DNA from 2 places in the Marinomonas sp. ef1 genome. Region 2 is predicted to be linked to the other one. Evidence: predicted binding sites of a transcription regulator. Region 2 holds the regulator's gene; the other holds the start of a gene.
What was found. Region 2 encodes LexA, which represses DNA repair genes until DNA is damaged. Its sites were predicted from a motif close to TACTGTNTANNTANACAGTA; they were not measured.
Positions count from the first base shown of each region.

Region 1: the regulator LexA is predicted to act here: its motif matches at 5,260-5,279, upstream of CCS02_RS22575 (YebG family protein).

Region 1 covers NZ_NHTT01000015.1:73,673-82,717, reverse strand. The annotation lists gene CCS02_RS18410 (cystathionine gamma-synthase family protein) at 1-732, shown strand, start outside; gene CCS02_RS18405 (transporter substrate-binding domain-containing protein) at 890-1,696, shown strand; gene CCS02_RS18400 (amino acid ABC transporter permease) at 1,638-2,735, shown strand; gene CCS02_RS18395 (amino acid ABC transporter ATP-binding protein) at 2,737-3,474, shown strand; gene CCS02_RS18390 (LysR substrate-binding domain-containing protein) at 3,538-4,431, shown strand; gene CCS02_RS18385 (TIGR03643 family protein) at 4,491-4,769, shown strand; gene CCS02_RS22575 (YebG family protein) at 4,819-5,238, opposite strand; gene CCS02_RS18375 (mechanosensitive ion channel family protein) at 5,366-6,238, shown strand; gene CCS02_RS18370 (DUF1439 domain-containing protein) at 6,238-6,825, shown strand; gene CCS02_RS18365 (FKBP-type peptidyl-prolyl cis-trans isomerase) at 6,938-7,417, shown strand; gene CCS02_RS18360 (hypothetical protein) at 7,657-8,013, shown strand; gene CCS02_RS18355 (class II fumarate hydratase) at 8,029-9,045, shown strand, end outside.
Region 2 covers NZ_NHTT01000002.1:298,407-307,451, forward strand. The annotation lists gene cysS (cysteine--tRNA ligase) at 1-953, shown strand, start outside; gene CCS02_RS03800 (universal stress protein) at 1,022-1,462, opposite strand; gene CCS02_RS03805 (hypothetical protein) at 1,526-2,014, shown strand; gene CCS02_RS03810 (DNA topoisomerase I) at 2,055-2,807, opposite strand; gene topA (type I DNA topoisomerase) at 2,998-5,625, shown strand; gene CCS02_RS03820 (DUF6586 family protein) at 5,622-6,092, shown strand; gene CCS02_RS03825 (hypothetical protein) at 6,095-6,361, shown strand; gene lexA (transcriptional repressor LexA) at 6,457-7,080, opposite strand; gene dinG (ATP-dependent DNA helicase DinG) at 7,150-9,045, shown strand, end outside.

The DNA.
Region 1 (9,045 bases), on a different contig from region 2:
TTGAAAATTGTCGATGTAAAACGTCTTGTGGCGGCGGCTAAAAAAGTCGGCGCCTTGGTGATTGCGGATAACACTTTTGCGACACCACTGAACCAAAGTCCTTTGGCATTGGGTGTGGATATTGTTGTGCACAGTGCGACTAAGTTCTTAAGTGGTCACGCCGATGCGATGGGCGGTTTGGTGTGTGGTTCCGAAGAGCTAATGTCCAAAGTTCGTCATTATCGAGAAATTAATGGTGCTTCGTTGGATCCATTTTCGGCGTATTTGATTATTCGTGGTATGAAAACCTTGGCTCTACGAATTCGTCAGCAACAAAGCAGCGCACAAGCGATTGCGGAATATTTATTAACGGAACCTTTGGTTGAGGCGGTGAATTATCCTGGATTACCAAGTCATCCTAATCATGCTATTGCCTGCGAGCAGATGCGAGGTTTTGGAGCAATTGTGAGTTTTGTTTTAGCGGGTGGTATGGATACGGTGAAGATCTTATTGCCGCAATTACAATACGCTCATTGCGCAGGTAACTTGGGCGCGGTAGAAACCATTTATGGACCGGCCAGAACCACAAGCCATGTGGAAAATACGTTAGAAGAGCGTTTAGCGCTGGGCATTTCTGAAGGTTTAGTGCGGATATCTGTGGGGATCGAAGACACTGAAGATTTAATCGCTGATTTACAGCAGGCGTTTGAACGAGTCAGGGCGCTTTCTCGCTCAGAAACTGACTTGGCTTAATTCTGAGCAAAATGAAAAATACAGTGGAATGCATTAGCGTTTCAATAGGGACTGTTTGTCGCAACTCCTGTATTATGCGCCGCTAGAAAATGGCGTTCGAGTAATGCATTTAAAACAGATTAGGGTTTGTTTTTTCAAAAATTGGGGACATAAAAGAATGAAAAAAATATTTATTAGTGCATTGGCTCTATGTAGCGCAACGTTGGTATCAGCTTCAGACAATGATCTGTGGGAAAAGTCTACATTAAACCAAGTACTTAACCGTGGTGAGCTTCGCGTTTGTGCTGAAGCTGGTTACATGCCTTTTGATATGCGCGATAAAAAAGGTGACATTGTTGGTTTCGACGTAGATATTGCGAAAACTATGGCAAAAGCAATGGGCGTAAAATTAGATATTCGTAACACGGCATGGGATGGCATCATTCCAGCGTTGTTGACTGACAAGTGCGACATTATTATCTCTGGTATGACGATTACACCTGAGCGTAACTTGAAAGTGAACTTTACCGATCCCTACATTGTTGTGGGTCAGACGATTCTTTTAAGTCCTAAGCTAAAAGGTAAAGTTACCAACTACCGTGATTTAAACGATGCTAAATACACCATAGCGACTAAATTGGGTGCGACATCTGATTACGCCGTAAAAAGATACATGAGCAACGCTAAGTTGAATCTGTTTGAAACAGAATCAGAAGGTGTGCTTGAAGTGGTGAATGGCAATGCTGATGCTTTTGTTTATGACCTGCCTTACAACGCTATCTATTCTGCTCAGAATGAAGGCAAAGTACTGCATTTAGACGAGTCTTTCACCTATGAGCCACTTGGTTTTGCGATTCGTAAAGGTGACCCAGACTTCATGAATTTCTTGAATAATTACCTTGCGCAAATCAAAGGCGATGGTACCTATGACAAGATCTATCAAAAATGGTTTGCTAGTAGCTCTTGGATCAGCAACGTTCAGTAATATAGTTATCAACAAAAAGTGGCGCAGTGTAGCGCCACTTTTTGTTGACTCTTCTTTGAGTTTAAAAAACACGACGGGGAACTTCTCATCGATGGAAAAACAACCTCATCTACTTTTGTGGAAAGCGGTCTTTGTTCTAATCATGATAGGACTTGGCTTTGGCATTTATGCTGGTAGCAAAAGTATTGACTACACTTGGCGCTGGGAACGTATTCCGCAGTACATCATTAACACCGAAGCCACGACGGTTCGATCTCCCTTTGATGGCACAGCCACAATGGAGAAAGGTAATAAGCTGGTGGTGACTTCCGATTATGGTGACGATCCGTTAGTAATTAAAAAGTTTGATAACTTGCTGGTTAATAATGGCGATTTAGTGTTTGAAGGTGATCCTCTTGTCGAAGTAGAAAACTGGAATATTGGCCCGCTGACTTGGGGGTTAGTGATGACATTACAATTGTCTGTGGTGTCGTTAGTTTTTGCTGTGGTTATCGGGTTGTTTGCTGGTTTGGCTCGTATATCGACTAATCCTGCATTGCGTTATTTATCTGTTACTTATATTGAACTTATTCGTGGTACGCCATTATTAGTACAGATTTTTATCTTCTACTTTTTTATTGGCACCGTGTTGGATCTAGATCGTTTTACTGCAGGTGTGGCAGCCTTGTCTGTGTTTACTGGCGCCTATATCGCAGAAATCGTGCGTTCTGGTATTCAGTCAATTAGCCCCGGTCAAATGGAAGCGGCACGCAGTTTAGGAATGAATTACGTTCAAGCCATGGTTAATGTGATTTTGCCACAGGCGTTTAAGCGTACTCTACCGCCAATGGCTGGACAGTTTATTAACCTGATTAAAGACTCGTCTTTGGTATCGGTAATTTCCATTACTGATTTAACCAAGGCTGGCCGAGAAGTGGTGAGTTCTACTTTTGCGCCATTTGAAGTATGGTTTGCCGTTGCGCTTATGTACTTAGTGTTAACTGGCGCCTTGTCTTGGGCCATTCAGCGTCTTGAAAAGAGGTTATCTGCCAGTGACTAATATGACCGATAAGAGCATCATTCAAGCTCGTAATATTGAAAAGATTTACCCGAATGGCTGTCATGCATTAAAAAACGTTTCTCTCGATATTAATCGTGGTGAAGTCGTAGTGATTATTGGGCCAAGTGGCTCAGGTAAGTCGACGTTTTTACGTACTTTGAATCAGTTGGAAACCATTTCTGATGGCACGATTCATATTGATGAAGTAAGTTTGACCGATAGGAAAACCAACATCAATAAAGTACGCGAAGAAGTGGGCATGGTGTTCCAGTCCTTTAATCTTTTTCCACACAAAACGGCGCTTGGTAACGTGGCTTTATCTCCGATTAAGGTGAAGAAAAAGCCTCGTGCTGTAGCGGAACAAGAAGGCCGTGAGCTACTCAAAAAAGTAGGTCTAGCTGAACGCATGAATAACTATCCATCGCATTTGTCTGGTGGTCAGCAGCAGCGTGTGGCAATAGCAAGAGCGTTGGCCATGCACCCTAAAATTATGCTGTTTGACGAGCCAACCAGTGCCCTTGATCCAGAAATGGTTGGGGAAGTGCTGGACGTTATGAAAAGCCTCGCCAGCGATGGCATGACCATGGTCGTGGTAACCCATGAAATGGGCTTTGCTCGTGAAGTAGCGGATCGCGTAGTGTTCATGGAAGAGGGCGAGTTAGTTTTTGAAGAAAGCCCTGAGCGCTTCTTTAGTTCTGACAATCCGCGTCTACAGCGTTTCCTTGGTCAAGTTCTCTAGTTTTGATGACAAATCTTGGCCACAATTGTTGGTCAAGATTCTCTCCTTTTTTGGATATTCATCATGAATAAGAAATCCCTTCCTCCATTAAATTGGCTGCATACCTTTGAAGTATCGGCTCGATGTCTTAATTTCACTCATGCAGCGGAAGAGTTGTGCTTAACTCAAGGTGCCGTTAGCCAGCAGATTCGTTTGCTGGAAAGCCATTTGGGCGTGTCGTTATTTAAACGTCTACCGCGTGGTTTGAGTTTAACGGAAGAAGGGCGTTCTTACTTTCCCGTGGTAAAAGACGCCATTTCTCGTTTAGCTGTCGGCACGAACGAGATCTTTACCCAACATGATAAACAAACCATCAAAATTTGCGGTAGCTTGTCGTTCTTTTCTCACTGGTTAGCGCCCAAACTGGCTGATTTTAGTGAAACTTATCCTCAGTATGATATTCGCTATGTGAGCAATATTTGGGTACAAGCATTAGACGATGAAGACGATATGGAAATTCGCTGGGGACATGGCGAATGGACAGGATTGATCTCGCAGCGACTGACTTGGGATCGCTTGGTGCCTGTTTGTTCACCTGAATTGATGGCGCGATCACCTTTGCTGGAGCCAGCGGATTTAGCGAATCATTCGCTTCTGCATGTTATCGGTTACGAAGAAGGGTGGGGCTATTGGCTGAATATAATGGGTGTGGATAGTGTTGATTCGTCAGTGGGCATGCAATTCGATACGCTTGTCTCGACATTACGCATGGCAGAACTTGGGCAAGGTGTTGCCTTGGCGCGTTCTTCTATGGTTGAAGACATGTTGAATGAGGGAAAACTAGTCGCGCCGTTTGGACAAGGCGTTGAAGCCAGTGAATCGTTTTATTTAGTACGACGATCTGGTGCTGAATTGCATGGTGCTGCGACTGTGTTTTTCGATTGGTTGGTCCGACAAGCTCATCTTGCCAAAAAATAGGTGATCTGTTGATTGAAGCCTTTCGTATAAGTCTCATCATGGTTATTACTTAAGGGCATATTTTGACTCCAGACAATATTTTAACTCCAGACAAGTCAAGAATTATCGAAATGGCTTGGGAAGACCGCACGCCATTTGAAGCTATTCAAACTCTTTATGGGCTTTCTGAGCCTGAAGTTATTTTGTTAATGCGCAGCAATCTAAAATCTAAGGCCTTTAAAAATTGGCGAGCTAGAGTATCTGGGCGTGCGAGTAAACATCTGGCGTTACGCAATCCTGATATTTCTCGTGGTTATTGTAAAACGCAGTATAAAATTCGCGCTAACAAAGGCCATTAGTTATTTGAACCATTATTAGCTTTGGAGTAGTAACGAAAGGGATGCGGCATTACGCAGCATCACTTTCACGAAAATCGACTATCTCGTCATCAAACACAACCGTGCTTTCGTCTTCCTCATAAACCACATCTTCATCGGGTTCTATCACTAGATCTTCCAGCGCTTTTTTAGGTGCCGCTTCTGCTAGATCAAGCTGTGCGTTGGATGCTTTATTCGTTTTTTTAGGTTTCTGAGGACTTTTCTTTTTGTTGCTAAAGACGTCCAAAATAGAGTCTTTGTTCTGTGCGAGATACATGGAAAGCGCTTCCTTTTGGCTATGGTCTCCAGCTAGTTCGCTTTGATCCAAAATCTCATATAGCGCTTCAGCAGTATCCAACAATTTGTCGTACGCATCGGCTTCCGCTTTTGAAGTAAACGTCATTTTTTCGATTCCATCGCGTTCTACAACATATTTGATAATTACAGGCATAATCCACCTCGTGAAAAATAATACTGTATAAATATACAGTTATTTTTCATTGTTTGTCTAGTGCTTTTGTTTGTTGATCCTAGCAATGATTGTTAAAGTAGTAGGCTTAATAAAGGAAACACTTTTTATGCCTGTTGATTTTTCCCAATTAGACTTTTCCATTTTAATGGATCATGTTGAGATTGTTTTAACAGTCGCTTGGATTTTATTGTCTTACATTGTTCGACGTTATACTAAGCGCGCTATTCGACTTCATCAAAAGACAGAACACGATAAAAAACGTCAAAGAATTAATACGGTCGATAATATATTTAATTTGCTTTTGGTTGTCGGTCTGGTTCTCATTTGGTCATCAGAATTACAAAATTTAGCGATCTCAATCGCCGCCTTCATGGTGGCATTGGTTATTGCAACGAAAGAGTTTATCGCTTGCATTGTTGGTGCGTTTTATCGTGCTAGCACACGTCCATATCAGGTTGGTGACTGGATACGTATCGCTAATTATGAAGGGGAAGTAACAGACAGCGACTGGCTATCGACAACCTTATTTGAAGTCGACTTAAAAGGCGGTAGCTACACTTACACAGGCCGTACGACTGTGGTTCCAAATAGCGTTTTGTTGTTGCATACAGTGCAAAATCTGAATTATATGCGCCGTTATGTTACTCATACTTTTTCTATCTCTCGTAGTGCTGATGACGTGAATTTGTTTACGATAAAAGAGCAAATCTTAGAAAAAATTCGCGAGTACAGTGAACATTTTCATGACGTTGCGATACGCTATAACAGCCTTATTGAGAAACGCTTGGACATCAAAATATCCGGCCCTGAGCCGCGAGTTCGTATCACCACGACAGTTGAAGGTTATAATGTTTTTAGTATTTCACTGTTTTGTCCAACTGATGAAGCGGTTGAAATAGAGCAAAAAGTTATCGAGGACTTTATGATATTCTGGTATGAAAAACGTGATATGAATACCAACACAATTGGGGAAGAATAATGCGATTTACTCGTACTTTTGTAACCCTTATTTTGATATCTACTTCTGTGCTTTTGGCTGGTTGCAATAGTTTTCGTGTGAGCGAAGATGACGTGAATAAAGAAGTTGCTAAGCAACTTGCGCAGCCACAAGAAAATCATATCAAGTTTACCTTAGACAGTAATACTCTCAATTTGGATCTTGTTGTGACATCTGCACATATCGACTTTACTGAACGTGATGGCGGTTTAGTGCTGGTTGAGATGATTAGTAAAATGACCGGGACGTTAACCGCGTTTGGCCAGATATTTTCATTGTCAGCTCGGGTAAATCCTTCTTTTGAATCCGGTGTACGGATCGAAGAAGATCGCCTGTACTTGGTCGCGCCAAAAATCACCCAAATTGAGGTAGAAGGCTCAAGCTTTAACGACAAAATGCTGCGATCCACTTTAGGATCTTTGCATGATGATTTTGAAAAGGCACTGGTGCAGTATTTTGATGAACACCCTGTGTATGTGCTGAACCATTCTCCGTTTGAAAAAACCGCTGCGTCTTTGGTGAAGGACATCATCATTAAAGAAGATTCCTTAGAGCTTTCTATATTTTAGATAAGACGGGTCTAGGTAAGTTTCTGCGAAGTCACTATAATGCCCTAATACTATAGAACCAGATGGACTAAGCTCTGACGCTTAATCGTTGAATTAAAAATGAGGAAACAGCATGTCGATTGCAGACAATCAAGTCGTTCAATTTCACTACACTTTGCGTCATGGCGAAGAGTTGATCGAAACCTCTGCGGGTAAAGACGCCGCGGCTTATTTACATGGTCATGGCAATGTTATTCCAGGGCTTGAAAAAGCAATGGAAGGAAAAGAAGTTGGTGATGAGTTTGAAGTGACTGTTGCTTGCGCTGATGCTTACGGTGAGCGTCATGAAGATCGTCAGCAACAAGTGCCTGTAAAACATTTACAAGGCGCGAAACGCTGGAAAGCTGGTATGGTTGCTATGGTGCAAACCGATAAAGGTATGCGTCAGGTGACTGTTGTTAAAGTAGGTTTGAAACACGCCACTGTTGATTTGAATCACCCATTATCCGGCAAAGATTTGACTTTCAATATTCAAATCGTTGACTCTCGTGAAGCAACGAACGATGAAATTGCTCATGGTCATGCGCACGGTATAGGTGGTCATCACCACTAAGAGGAAAGCTCTTTGAGTGTTGAATAGAGTAATCTCTAAAAGCCCCTGTTACGGATGACGTAGCAGGGGCTTTTGCATTTTGGTGCTAGCAATTGGCTGATTTTAATCAAGTAATCGCAGGAAATATTAAAAATCAATAAGAATCGTTATCAACTGCTTGACAGATCTGGCTTTCATGCACATTATTGATAATAGTTATCATTTATATTTTGTGTTTTGGAATTTTAGAGGGCGAAGCGATGAGTCATTATTTAGTGCCATTTTCAGTGCTCGAGCAGACCATTCAAGGAGGGCAGTGTGCAGACTCTCCAGAAGTGCTCTATCATTATTTGAACCTAACAGAAGAGTACGCTGAGCGATTGAATATTACCGATGCGACTTTACTGCATCAAAGAGTGTTCAATGTCTTGCTGGATACGGTTTGCGATACAAGTATCGCACCTCACTGGCGTCAGACTTGTTTAGATAAGGTGTATTTGCCCTTGTCACATCTCAAGCATTTAATTGTAACGTATCAAGATGCTAAGAATTACTTCAAGATGGAGCATAATTTACGGATTCTGAGCCATTATTTTATTTCTTCCTTCGAACAATAAGGACTTTATTTACTAATGAAAATGCGTATTGAAAAAGACAGTATGGGCGAATTAGAAGTTCCTGAAAAAGCACTTTATGGCGCCCAAACCCAGCGAGCTATTAATAACTTTCCGATTAGCGATGAGCCACTGCCTGAAGCCTTTATTCGCTCTCTTATCTTAATTAAAGCAGCGGCTGCACGAGCTAATGAATCTTTAGAATGCATTACACCGGAAATGTCTAAAGCGATTCAAAACGCCTGTGACGAACTATTAAATGCCGACGATCTGATGCAGCATTTCCCCGTCGATGTTTTCCAAACGGGCTCAGGTACCAGCTCGAATATGAACGTCAATGAAGTGATCGCCACATTAGCCAGTGCGTACTATTGTTCAGAGGTAAATGGTTCAGCGGTGAATCCAAATGATCATGTGAACTATGGTCAAAGCAGCAACGACGTGATTCCAAGTGCGATTCATGTCAGCGCGACGTTAGAGTTAACCGGTCATCTGCTTCCAGCATTAGTTCATCTAAAAGACACGATTCTTGAAAAAGGTACTGCGCTTGCGGGTTATACGAAAACAGGCCGAACGCATCTGATGGATGCTATGCCGGTTCGATTGGATCAAACTTTTCATGCTTGGGCTGCACAACTACAAGACAATATCGATAACCTAACTTATCTTGAAAGCAAAACCACTCAGCTTGCCCAAGGCGGGACGGCGGTTGGAACCGGTATTAATGCTCATCCAGAATTTGCTGAACTATTTGCCAAAGAGCTGTCTAATCTAACAAATGTCACTTTCAGCAAGGGTAATAATTTTTTCGCTTTGATTGGTTCGCAAGATACGGCCGTCGCCTTATCTGGACAGTTAAAAGCAGTTGCAGTGACCTACATGAAAATTGCCAATGACCTGCGTTGGATGAACTCTGGTCCATTAGCTGGTTTAGGCGAAATTTCTCTACAAGCCTTGCAGCCTGGCTCGTCTATTATGCCGGGCAAAGTGAATCCCGTGATCCCAGAAGCCACGGCTATGGTTGCGGCACAAGTT
Region 2 (9,045 bases):
ATCGAGCCACTAAATTCAAAGATTACGGCAAATTAAATAACCGTAAGCTTGAAGATATGTTGGCTGGTGCGCGTATTGATGTTGAGGTGGCAAAAGAGCATCCAGCGGATTTCGTTTTGTGGAAACAAGCGAAAGCTGGCGAAGTGTCTTGGTCTTCTCCTTGGGGTGATGGTCGTCCTGGTTGGCATATTGAATGTTCTGCTATGTCGACTAATTGTCTTGGTAGTCATTTTGATATTCATGGTGGTGGGCCTGATCTTAAGTTCCCTCATCACGAAAACGAAATTGCTCAATCAGAGGCGGCGACAGGCAAAGACTATGTGAACTATTGGATGCACTGTGGTGCAGTTCGTGTTAACAACGAAAAAATGTCCAAGTCTTTGGGTAATTTTTTCACCGTGCGCGATGTATTGGCCAAGTTTAATCCTGAGGTGGTTCGCTACCTGATGGTTTCAAGCCAATATCGCAGTGCGATTGATTACTCAGATCAAAGTTTGCTAGAGGCTAAGGTTGCTTTAGAGCGCCTTTACACTGCTTTACGTCAACAGCAGGTTGCTGAGTCATTCGAGCCAACCGTCTTTACTGAGCGCTTTGAAGAGGCCATGAAGGATGACTTTAACACTGCAGTCGCTGTTTCTGTGTTGTTTGAGCTAGTTCGTGAGCTAAATAAAGCAAAAACAGAAGATGCAGATAAGGCCTTGGTGCTGGCTGCGGAGTTACGCTCTTTGGCAGAATTGCTTGGGTTGTTGTATCAAGATCCAGAGTACTTTTTGCAAAACAGCACTGTGTCTGAAGGATTAGATGAGGTGGCAATACAGGCTTTGATCGACGAAAGAACTCAAGCTCGGAAAGACAAAAACTTTGCTCGTAGCGATGAAATTCGTGATGAACTGGCTAGTCAAGGAATTGAACTTCTTGATAGTCGAGAAGGGACGACTTGGACCAGAAGTTAAAGTAGTAAATTGAGAATAATAAAAAGGCGATGTAATCCATCGCCTTTTTATTATATGACTAATTGTTGCTAGTCTTTGTCTTTTACCACTTTAACTGCTAATACGTCACATGGTGCGCCATGAAGAACGCCATTTGCTGTGGATCCTAATAATAGAGCAAGACCATGACGACCATGACTTCCTACAACAATAAGATCGACTCGTTTTTCTTCAGCAATACGGTGTATTTCGCTTTCTATGCCGCCTTGTGAAATACAGCTTTCTTGAACTGGAACGTCCAATTGGGCTTCAAGGATGGCAATGCGCTCTTTAGCAGTTTCTTGTAATTGTGCTTGAATATCTGTGATATCGATTGGTACATCACCACCATAGGCGTAATTGAGTGATTCAATAACATGGAGTATGGTAAGTTCCGCACCCGTTGCTTTGCATAGCGCGACGGCTTTATTAGCTACTTTAATACTTTCATCAGTTAGGTCAACAGCGAGTAAAATTCTGCTATACATCATAGAACACCTCCAAATTTGGCTCGATTAATTTATTTTAGTTTAAAACTAGAGAGACATTAAAATATGACCGCTCTTATTGTTATTTTTATTACACTATCATTAATGGGGTCGGCGTTATGGATTATGCCTCCTAAAAAAGAGCGTCAACGCATGGCTTTACGCATGCATGCTCGAAAACTTGGTCTTACTGTTCAGCTTACATCAATTGACCTTCCTGACAAGTGGGATAAATCAATGAATAGGCAAAAAACGATTGCCTATTCTTTTTATCGGCTGAAACCTGTAACTTCATTGCCTGATTGTATTTGGCTGCTACCTTATGAAGTATGGAAATATAATGCCCTGCTTAGTGGGTGGTGGTCTAGTGACTTATTTGCACTGGCTGCTGATGCCCAAAAAGCATTAGAAAAATACGGAGCATTGCTTGTAGGGGTAAAAATCACACCTGAGTGTGTGTCATTGTATTGGGATGAGGCTGGTGATGAGTCGGTTTTGGATGAGTTGGCTACACTGGTGTTTTCATTGGCTGAAGTAAAAAGCGTCCCTAATTAGAAATAAGAGTGACGCTTATTATGGTGTTAATAATATTGAATTAAGAATTCTTAGGTATTTCTAGGTTGTGAAGGAGTTCACTCAATACTTCTTCTGGGTTATCACTGGCTTTCATCGCTTCAATTTTAGGTGACAGTATCTGTTTCATTCGATCTGTTACGAAGTTTTTGAGGGTGTTTTTTTCTGGGCGCTCTGTGGCATCGGATTTAATGTGCGACAAAATTACCCCATAAAGAGTTTGTGCTACGCGCATGTCTCCACCAGCAAAGTTTTTATTTGCTTGAACCATTTGGCGATTTAATTGAATCCACAAGTTAAGCCAGCGCAGATATTCGTAGCAGGCTTGATAATGCGTATTACTAATACGTCCTTTTCGGCGTAAATAAAGCAACATTTTAGCAAGTTTAGTAAGGCGCTCTTTGTAGTTGCTTTTTTCTTGGAAGCTAAAAGGTTCAGGTTCTGGATTAAATGGAACGGGGTCGTTATTTCTGCCTTCTTCGGCGGTTGCAATGCGAACTTCAATCTTTTCGGGATCATCGGAATATTGCAGAAGCTCTCGAAGTGTGTCTAGATAGAAATCATAAAGCACATCGGTGGCAATGGTATCGGTATTAATATCTTTTAAACCGCGGATATGTTGTTCGACACGATCCGCGCGATTTGACAGTTGCAATTGTTTTACACGTCTTTGAGTGATTTCTTTTTCTTTTTGATGTGCTCTTGATCCAATGACCACAGATAAAAGTACAATAATGATCAAAAATGCAATTGTTAATATTTGGAGGGTAGCCATGATTGTCCTTAAGCAACGAATTCAGTATGTTAAATAAGAAATACTAAGTTCAGCAAGATATAATATGTGAAACAATACAGGGATCGCTTGTCATATAAAAGGTGTTTGCTTAATATCAGCGCCCCTAGAGATTAAACTTCGTGCAACGTGGATTTGCAGACCTACTTTATTAAAAGGCTTACACAGTTCAATGGGAAAATCACTGGTTATCGTGGAATCGCCTGCTAAGGCGAAAACCATCAACAAATACCTGGGCAACGACTTTATTGTCAAATCTAGTGTCGGGCACATACGTGACCTGCCTTCAGGTACAACTGCCACCTCTACGCCTCAAGAGCGTGCAAAGCAGGCTGCTTTGACGCGTAAAATGAGTCCAGAAGAAAAACTTGAGTATAAAAGTAGCAAATCACGTCAGCAGTTGATTTCTAGAATGGGGGTTGATCCAGAGAGCAACTGGAAAGCTCACTATGAAATTCTGCCAGGTAAAGAAAAAGTTGTCGATGAACTAAAACGTTTGGCAAAAAATGCTGACACCATCTATCTCGCAACCGATTTGGATAGAGAGGGAGAAGCAATCGCTTGGCATCTTCGTGAAGCTATTGGTGGTGATGATAGTCGCTATAAGCGTGTGGTATTTAACGAGATTACAAAAAAAGCCATTAAAGCTGCGTTTGACACGCCATCTGAATTAGACATGGATCGTGTAAACGCTCAACAAGCTCGTCGTTTCTTGGACCGAGTAGTTGGCTTTATGGTGTCACCTTTGCTTTGGTCAAAAGTAGCGAGAGGTTTATCTGCTGGGCGAGTTCAGTCCGTTGCAGTTCGCTTAATCGTTGAACGTGAAAAAGAAATCCGTGCTTTCATTCCTGATGAGTTCTGGGAATTAGATGCAATGCTTGCGACGCCATCGAAAGAAGTCATTAAATTCGAGGCCGCAAAATACCAAGACAAAGAATATCGTCCAGTTAACAAGGCGCAATCTGATGAGCATGTTGCTCGCTTAAATGATGCGAAATACCTCGTTAGTAGTCGAGAAGATAAGCCGACAAGCAGCAAGCCATCTGCGCCGTTCATCACTTCTACGTTACAGCAGGCGGCAAGTACTCGTTTAGGCTATGGTGTTAAGAAGACCATGATGCTAGCACAGCGCTTGTATGAAGGCGGTTATATCACTTACATGCGTACTGACTCGACCAATTTGAGTGTTGACGCGGTTGAGGCGTTAAGAGGGTATATTCTTTCCAGCTTTGGCGAGGCTTATTTGCCTGCTGATCCGATACGTTACAGCAGTAAAGAAGGTGCTCAAGAGGCGCATGAAGCGATTCGACCTTCTGATGTTACCGTACGTGTTGATGACTTGCTTGGCATGGAGAAAGATGCACATCGTTTGTATGATTTGATTCGCAGCCAATTCATGGCGTGTCAAATGACGCCAGCAGAATACACGTCAACGACCATAACTGTTACTAGTGGTGAATACGAGTTTAAAGCTAAAGGGCGTATTTTGCGCTTTGATGGTTATACTCGTGCTATGCAGACGGTTGCTAAAAAAGGCGAAGATAATATTTTGCCTGACGTAGGTCAGGGTGAATATTTGGCTCTTAAAGAATTATTGCCTGAGCAACATTTTACTAAACCTGTTGCGCGTTTTAGCGAAGCAAGTTTGGTTAAAGAGCTTGAGAAGCGTGGAATCGGTCGTCCATCAACTTACGCATCTATCATTTCTACGATTCAAGATCGTGGGTATGTACGTGTTGAAAACCGTCGTTTTTACGCGGAAAAAATGGGTGATATCGTTACTGAACGTTTGGTTGATAGCTTTAATTCTTTGATGAATTTCAGTTTTACGGCCCAAATGGAAGAACAGCTAGACGAAATTGCACAAGGTAATAAAGATTGGATTAAAACGCTTAATGCGTTTTATAAAGATTTTAGCTCGGTGTTAGCTAAGGCAGAGTCGCCAGATGGCGGTATGATGCTGAATGAGCCAACACCGACCGATATTGAGTGTCCGACTTGTTCTCGCCCGATGCAGATCCGTACTGCCAGCACAGGCGTATTTATGTCTTGTTCTGGATATGCTTTGCCTCCCAAAGAGCGCTGCAAAGCGACTATTAATCTTATTCGTGGCGACGAAGCCATTGCTGTAGATGATGAAGAGGGTGAATCTAAAGCGCTTATCAATAAGCATCGCTGCAAGATTTGTGGATCGGCCATGGACAGTTATTTAATGGATGAGCATCGCAAGCTTCATGTTTGTGGTAACAATCCGGCTTGTTCTGGTTACGAAGTTGAAACTGGAGTCTTTAAAATTAAAGGCTATGACGGCCCGACACTTGAATGCGATAAGTGCGGATCAGAGATGCAGCTTAAAACCGGTCGTTTTGGTAAATACTTTGGCTGTACTAATGATGAATGCAAAAACACTCGTAAGTTATTGAAGAGTGGTGAAGCTGCGCCACCAAAGATGGATCCAGTGCCAATGCCAGATCTTGCTTGTCAAAAAGTAGAAGATCATTATGTGCTTCGTGACGGTGCAACGGGCTTGTTCTTGGCGGCAAGTCAGTTCCCACGCAAGCGTGAAACTCGTGCCCCATTGGTTGAAGAATTGCTTCCATATATGGATCAAATAGATCCTAAATATCACTTTTTTGCAAAAGCGCCTAAAAAAGATTCTGAAGGTCGCCCAGCCATTATTCGATATAGCCGCAAGACGAAAGAGCAATATGTCATGACGGAAGAGGAAGGTAAGCCAACAGGCTGGAAAGCATTTTATGTCGGCTCTAAATGGGTGATTGAGGAAGGTAAGAAAAAATGAGTGGTGCCAGTTTAGCTAGCTTAACCAATCAAAAACTAGACACGGCAAGACGCTTTATTAAGCAAAGCCAAGATAGTGATGAAGCGTGGCTAAGGGTCGGGCTGGAAAGCTCGGCTATTTTTCAGTTAAGAAGTGCTCTTAATGGTCTGCTAAAAGAAGTGAATGCAGCGTATTCGTTATCTGGATCTCTGGATGTTGCTAAACTATTAGCTGAGTCAGAAGATAAGCAGATTGTTGTTCCTGTGCTGGCGGAGCTCGCTGATTTGTTGTCACGTACTGATTCTTGGTGCTTTCAATTGAACCAGGCATATTTGGTTCAGTTTGAATGTCGTACCTCTATGTCGTCAGTAGTGCAAAGTGATAGTCTAATTGGCCGTGGAAGTGACGCTGGCGCGTCCGTGAGTTTTTATTTGGCCAAGTTGGTCGAATTGGTGTTACGTTTTAGAGAAGAGTCATCAGAGTATTGAATATGAAAGAATCCTACCTAGAAATTGTTGAGCTGGATAATGGCGATATTGTGCTGCGTCCAGCCAGTGAAGATGGTGAGGAAACCGTTCCACTAGCAACATTGCAGATATCAGATGATACTCGATCTTATTTAAAGGATCGTTATTTTGAATTGGCAAAATGCATGTTCCATGCAGGAATTGATTTTGTTTATTCAGATGATTCGTTTTTTGACGAAGATTCGGAATATCTTGATGACGAAGATTTTCGTCCTAAGATTCTGCATTAAGTCTGTGTTGTTGGTGTGAGGCGTAGGTTTACATAAAAAAGCGAAGCATATGCTTCGCTTTTTTATTGGTATGGTGTTGATGAGGTAGCGGCTACTTAAAGTCCTTGGCGAATCACACCAACTGATAAGCCTTCAATGGCGAACTCTTCGCTTTCAAGGTCGACAATGATGTCATTGAACTCTTCGTTCTCAGGAATAAGTCGAACAATACTGCCTTTTTGTTCGAAACGTTTAACTGTTACTTCGTCACCAATGCGAGCAACGACAATTTGGCCGTTACGCACAGTAGTTGTTTTATGCACTGCTAATAAGTCGCCTTCCATTATTCCGATGTCTTTCATGCTGGTACCTGAGACAGATAAGAAATAATCGGCTTGTGGGGAGAACATATTTGCTGGGATGTTTACATGAGAAGCAATGTTTTCTTGGGCTAAAATAGGGTAACCTGCAGCAACTTTGCCTATGACAGGTAAGCCAAGGTTGTTTGTGGGGTCATCATTTGATGCACGATCAACTAAGCGTATTCCCCTTGACGCGCCAGAAAGCATCTCTATTGCACCTTTTTTACTCAAGGCTTTTAGGTGCTCTTCAGCAGCGTTAGGAGATTTAAACCCAAGCCGGCGTGCTATTTCTGCTCTGGTTGGTGGAAAACCTGTTTCACTAATAAATTCGCGAATGGTTTCTAGTACGTCAGATTGTCTTTTGGTTAATTTAATCATAGGTTATCTGGTTGTTTATACAGTTACTGTTATTATATACAGCATTCCTAACTATACTCAATGATATAAATGCTTTCAGACGAACTAAAAAAACAGATTCAACTTGCATACCGAGCATCTTTGGATGCGAAGTCCCATAAACCAAGGGCTGGACAGCGCCAGATGATTGGTGCGATCGCTCGAACTTTGGGTAACATTAAACAAGACTCGGAAGGCGAGCGCCTTGAAGAAAAGCATGTTGCCGTAATTGAGGCAGGAACAGGCACGGGTAAAACTTTGTCATATTGCCTTGCGGCTATTCCTATCGCGAAAGCTCGTGGTCTTAAATTAATTATTTCTACTGCTACGGTTGCGCTTCAAGAGCAGATTTTGCATAAAGAGTTGCCTGATTTGCTTGAACATACGGAGCTGACTTTTAAGTACACGCTTGCTAAAGGGCGAGGACGTTATTTGTGCTTGAATAATCTTGAGGGCTTCTTGAGCTCAGAAGAGCAAGCAATGGACGATATGTTCGCTGGACTTTTCGAGCAGCACCTTCATTCCGATGATATTAATACTGTTCTTTATCAAGAGATGGATGCTGCTTTGCAAAAAGGTGACTGGGATGGTGATAAAGACAATTGGGCTGGTATTGTTCGTGATCAAGATTGGCGTCGCTTAACCACAGATCATCAGCAATGCACTAACCGTAATTGTGCTAATTATTCCGCCTGCCCGTTTTTTAAAGCGCGTGCTGAAATCGAAGTGGCTGATGTGATTGTTGCCAACCATGATTTGGTATTGGCCGATTTGTCATTGGGTGGTGGCGTGATTCTTACCCCGCCAAAAGAAACCATCTATGTTTTTGATGAGGGTCATCATCTTCCTGATAAAGCGATAGGGCACTTTCGTCATGAAGTTCGTTTGCAGCAAAGTATTACTTGGTTACGCCAATTAGAAAAAAATCTGGTTAACTTGAAGCAAGAGTTAACAGACGATGTCAGTGTAACAGGTCAGCTGCTACTAAAAATCCCACAGCAAATACAAAGTATTGTGAACTTTATCCAATATGCCCAGCAGGGGTTAGCGCCTTATATTCAGGGTTTGGGGTTGGATCAAGAAAATAATCAGCACCGTTTCGAGTTTGGCCAAATTCCAGATGAATTACGCCAGCTGGCATACAGTTTACAGACGTCTTATCAAAAGTTGTTTAACAACATTGAAAGCATCCAAGACGAATGTAAAAAGACTAAACAAAATGAAGGGATGGGTGTAACACCTGAAACTGCAGAAACTTGGCAGCCTATTTTAGGTGTCATTCTTGGTCGCTTAGAGCAATGTATTGGGCTTTGGCGTTTGTATTCTACAGTTGATGATCAAAACTATCCGCCTAATGCACGCTGGCTAGTTTTATCTGGTCAAGGGATGGAGCAAGATATTGAACTGGGCGGTTCTCCGATTCTTGCCGCAAACACATTAAAGCAGCAGTTGTGGGATAAATGTTTCGGTGCGGTAGTGACATCAGCTACGTTAACGGCGCTTAATCAATTTCATCGTTTTAATATGCGATCAGGCGTTCCTCGTGAGAGTGAGTATTTGCGCGTTATTAGCCCATTTAATTTCCAAGAAAATGGGCTTTTGGTCGTTCCAGATATGGAGCATGAGCCGAATAGAGTAGAGCAACATACCGCCGAAATTGTTGCTTATTTAGATAAGCATGTGAACACAGAAAAGGGCAGTTTAGTATTGTTTTCTTCCCGTCGTCAGATGGAGGAAGTGGCTCAGTCTGTGTCTGCAGGATTACAAGAAATACTCTTGATGCAAGGTGAGCAATCTAAACGCGTTATTTTGGATTCGCATAAATCTCGCATTGATGAAGGGAAAGGCAGTTTATTGCTTGGCTTAGCCAGCTTTGCCGAAGGTGTAGATTTACCAGGTGATTATTTGACCTGTGTGTACATTGCTAAAATTCCTTTTGCGGTGCCA